Regions from separate parts of the Clostridium omnivorum genome, predicted to be linked through region 1. Evidence: riboswitches for the same ligand, from Rfam matches in the RefSeq annotation. Region 1 holds a riboswitch; the other holds the start of a gene.
The links. Region 1 has a riboswitch for magnesium ahead of bsdE14_RS16420 (Nramp family divalent metal transporter). Riboswitches for the same ligand answer to the same signal wherever they lie in the genome.
Positions count from the first base shown of each region.

Region 2: linked by a shared signal. The riboswitch ahead of bsdE14_RS03295 (magnesium transporter) and the one ahead of bsdE14_RS16420 (Nramp family divalent metal transporter) in region 1 are both predicted to bind magnesium.

Region 1 covers NZ_BRXR01000001.1:3,490,556-3,492,763, forward strand. The annotation lists gene bsdE14_RS16415 (FadR/GntR family transcriptional regulator) at 74-772, shown strand; M-box (ykoK) riboswitch at 829-994, shown strand; gene bsdE14_RS16420 (Nramp family divalent metal transporter) at 1,185-2,208, shown strand, end outside.
Region 2 covers NZ_BRXR01000001.1:720,092-722,299, reverse strand. The annotation lists gene bsdE14_RS03300 (BMP family ABC transporter substrate-binding protein) at 1-520, opposite strand, end outside; M-box (ykoK) riboswitch at 842-1,006, shown strand; gene bsdE14_RS03295 (magnesium transporter) at 1,268-2,208, shown strand, end outside.

The DNA of each region.
Region 1 (2,208 bases):
GGGGTTCATCAAATATGAGATGAGAATAGGATGATTGCCGGGGTGGGGTAGGAATTTATGGAGGGAGTAACAATTGGAAGAAAAAGAACTACATCAAAAATCATATACCAGGGTAATTGAATATATCAAGGAACAAATCCGAAGCGGCAACCTTGCATTGGGATCAAAGCTGCCTGCTGAGCGGGACTTATCAGCCATACTTGGCATCAGCCGTAGTTCGGTCAGGGAGGCTATCAGGACCCTGGATAATATGGGTGTTATCACCAGTAAGCATGGGTCAGGAAATTATCTGGCAGGTAAGTTTAAGGATAACCTGGTGGAAACCATGTCCATGATGTTCCTGCTGGATCAGATTGACTATAAGCAGATCAATCAGCTTCGTCGCTCCCTGGAGCTTCAGGCTCTGCTGCTTGCCATTGACAATATCTCGGAGCGGGAGGCAGACGACTTCTCGGCAAGTTTGGTGGATTTGGAGCATGTGACGGAAGAAAACAATATCCTTCTAGATAAAAAGCTGCATCTTACCATTGCAAAGGCTTCTAAGAATGCGTTGATTATTGATATGCTTCAGGCTCTGTCTGATGTGATTGAACAGTTTACCAGTGATTTTGGAAGAGAGAAATTAACCTCTTCCAAAAGTAAATTTATTCTTTGGAAAGCACATAACAACATGTTGGGAAGCCTTGTGACTAGAGATAAAGAATTGGCCTATAAAGCGATAAATATGTACTTTGACATGCTGGATTTACAGGAAACGAGCTTGAAGCTTTAAATAGTTATTGACAGCAGCTACTTTAGGTAGTATTATTTAAACGAATCAAAATTTAATAAGTATATTGTTAGGTGAGGCTCCTATACTAGATATACGCTACTGCCCAAAAATATCGAAAGATGCCAATGGGTCAACAGGTACTACCGAATTAAGGTTTTACTTAATGTAGCTGGAATTTTTCCAAAGCTGTATAGTGCTAAAGCTCAACGAAGGATATAGTGTTCTTGTTGTTGTTTTATTGAGCCTTTTTTGAGGCTCTTTTTATTTTTTGGAGGTGATATCAATGGAAGCAGACCCTAGTTATTTATGCATAAATAAAGTGAACATATCAAAAATTAAAAAATGTAGGATGGTTCTGCTTCAATTGATGAAGCCATAGGTTACTCTCCTACATTTTAGGGAGGGTAAATAAATGAAAAAGAGAAATAAAATTTTATTTGTATTAAGTATTATTGGACCAGGGCTCATAACTGTTAATGCTGGTAACGATGCTGGAGGAATAGCTACATATGCAACAGTTGGAGCATCCTATGGATATAAAATGCTATGGGGGCTTTTACTGATAACTTTTAGTTTAGCTGTTATTCAAGAAATGAATGCTAGAATGGCCGTAGTTACTGGAAAAGGCTTATCAGATTTAATTAGAGAAAACTTTGGCGTTAAATGGTCATTTTTTGCAATGAGCATATTGTTTATAGCAAACTTTGGGGTATGTGTTGGGGACTTCGCTGGTATAGCCGCAAGCTTGGAACTCTTTGGAATAAGCAAATATATTACAGTACCTTTGATGGCATTCTTAGTTTGGTTTTTAATAACTAAGGGTTCCTATGAGAAAACTGAGAAAGTTTTTCTAGCTTTTACTTTTGTGTTTTTCACATATATCATAACCTGCATAAAGGTCCATCCAAATTGGACTGAAGTAATGAAAGCCACTGTTACACCATCATTAGAATTTAATAAAGCTTACATATTAACTTTCATTGGTATGATAGGAACAACGATAACTCCTTATATGCAATTTTATCTTCAATCCTCAGTAGTAGATAAGGGATTGAGTGTAAAGGATTATAAGTATGAAAAGTTAGATGTATATTTAGGAGCCCTTTGGGGAGACTTAGTTTCATTTTTTATAATAGTTTGTACAGCAGTAACATTATATAAGGCTGGAATAACAATTGACAGCGCAGAACAAGCTGCTATGGCTTTAAAGCCACTTGCAGGAAGTTATGCTACAATACTTTTTGCTGTTGGTCTATTTGGGGCTTCAGTTCTGGCAACTATGGTAATTCCACTATCTACAACCTACGCTATATGTGAAGCTTTTGGTTTTGAGAGTGGTTTAGACAATTCCTTTGATGAAGCAAAAGCCTTCTATGGAATATTTACCTTTATGATTATATTTAGCTCAGCGCTAGTTTTAATACCTAAACTATCAT
Region 2 (2,208 bases), 2.8 Mb from region 1:
ACCAAATAGAGTTGAGACCCGTTATTTTATTAAACTCTAAGAATTCGTAATAAATGCGTATATCTTTATTTGCTTCATCCTTTTTAGGTATAAGTCTAGTAACTTTAGCAGATATTGAATAGGCATCGAAAAATTTCAAAACACTTACCCGTTTATTACCTTCTATCACGTAAAAGAAGTTCATATATTCATATACCTTAATTGAATGTTTAATACCTTCATCCAGATGTGCTTCACAGAGTGCAGACCATTTTTTTTCAAATTCAGTACCTGCTTCTATGATAGGCATAAAGTTTTTAGCAAAGGATAAGCTTCTCAAATGCGTATAGGTTCCAATAATTTTTTTTAAGGGTATTTCAATTAAGCCCAAATCAACATGGGATACTATTTCTGTATTTTTAACTATTCCTTCAAGAGATGTGAGATAACCAATTTCACCTCTTGAAATATTTTTGTTGTATTCTTTAAGTCCAAGCTTTCTAGCCTGTTCAAAAAATTCTCTACCAGAATTTTCTTTCATATTTGCACCTCAAAAAATTCAATATATTATTTAAAGTATATCACAAAAAAATTAGGCATTTATACAAAAATTATATCCAAAATGTAAAAAAATAAAAAATAAATTTTCTTTGATATATAATATACCATGAGAAGATAAATGCATTTTGTCTTAAAGAAATAAGTTTACTCTAAAACTGTAAAAACAGAATGTTTTAAGAGCAAACAGAGTATAATACCTAAGAATACTGAAATAATATAAAATAATAAAGATTTTTGATTAAAATTTGTGAAATATAGTTGCATTTCAAGAATTTTATAATATAATTTATAGTGTAAAGAGAATATAATTTGTTAGGTGAGGCTCCTATATGGATATACGCTACTGCCCGGAAACATCGAGAGATGCCAATGGGTCAACAGGTACTACCGAATTAAGGTTTTACTTAATGTAGCTGGACAATGTCTAAAGCTGTATAGTGCTAAAACTCAACGAAAAAATTTCAGTTGATTTTAGGAGCCTTTGTTATGCTCTTTTTTGTTTTGTTTCTATTTTGAGAATAATTTTTATTATAGGTGGTGAGTTTAATGGAAGGTGGCCCTCAAAGTGGGAGCTCAGATACGATTGACAATTTAATACAGTACAGAGGGACATTTGTCCGTTTTATAAGCATGCAATCTAGATAGTGGAATTGTATAAAGCAAATTGAAAAATACCTATTGCTTTCCACGGATAGATTTTCCTCTGTACGGAAAAAGGAGGAATATTATGGAAAGATTAGTTAGTTTTTTTCTAAGCAAAGTTCTTTATAAGAAGGTTTATGATGAAGATGGAGATGTTTTAGGAAAGCTATGGGATGCTTACGTAACCACTGAAGATGGATATCCAAAAATAATTGGTTATAAAGTTAAAACAGCTAGTGAAATGATAAGCTGCGAATTTAGACATATTAATTTTTACAAAGTTGATGGAAAAATAGAGATAAAAGTTAAAGATGCAAAGGAAATAATTCCAAGAGATTATTCCTATCTTCTATCCAAGCATCTTTTGGATAAACAAATTGTAGATATAAATGGTAAGAAGCTAGTAAGGGTCAATGATTTAAGAATAAGCGAAATAGCTGGTGAGCTTAGAGTAGTTGCTGTAGATACAGGAGTAATGGCTTTAGGAAGAAGGTTAGGCGTGGAGAATGCTTTAAAAGGAATCTATTCCTTTATGAATAAAAAAGCTTCAGACAGCCTTATAATGTGGGATAATGTTGAATCTTTAGAGATGGTTAATGATAATTTGAAATTAGCAGTACCATATAAAAAACTGTCTAAATTGCACCCAGCGGATTTAGCAGATATTCTTGAAGAAATGGATGTTAATTATAGAAATAAAGTATTTGAAAGTCTTGATGAAAACTTGGCTGCGGATACTCTAGAAGAAATTGAGCCAGAGATTCAAGCAGATATTTTGGAAGCAATGAGTCAATCAAAGGCAGCAGAAGTTCTTGACAGCATGCCTAATGATGAAATTGCTGATATATTAGATGAAGTGGATGAGGAGACTGCAGAAAAGATATTGATGAATCTTGAAAAAGAAGATGCTGACGAAGTTAGAACTCTTATGGAGTATGAAGAAGAGACTGTGGGAAGCATAATGAATAAGGATTTTATATGCTTCAATGTGAATATTTCAACTCAAGAAACTATTGAACTTTTAAG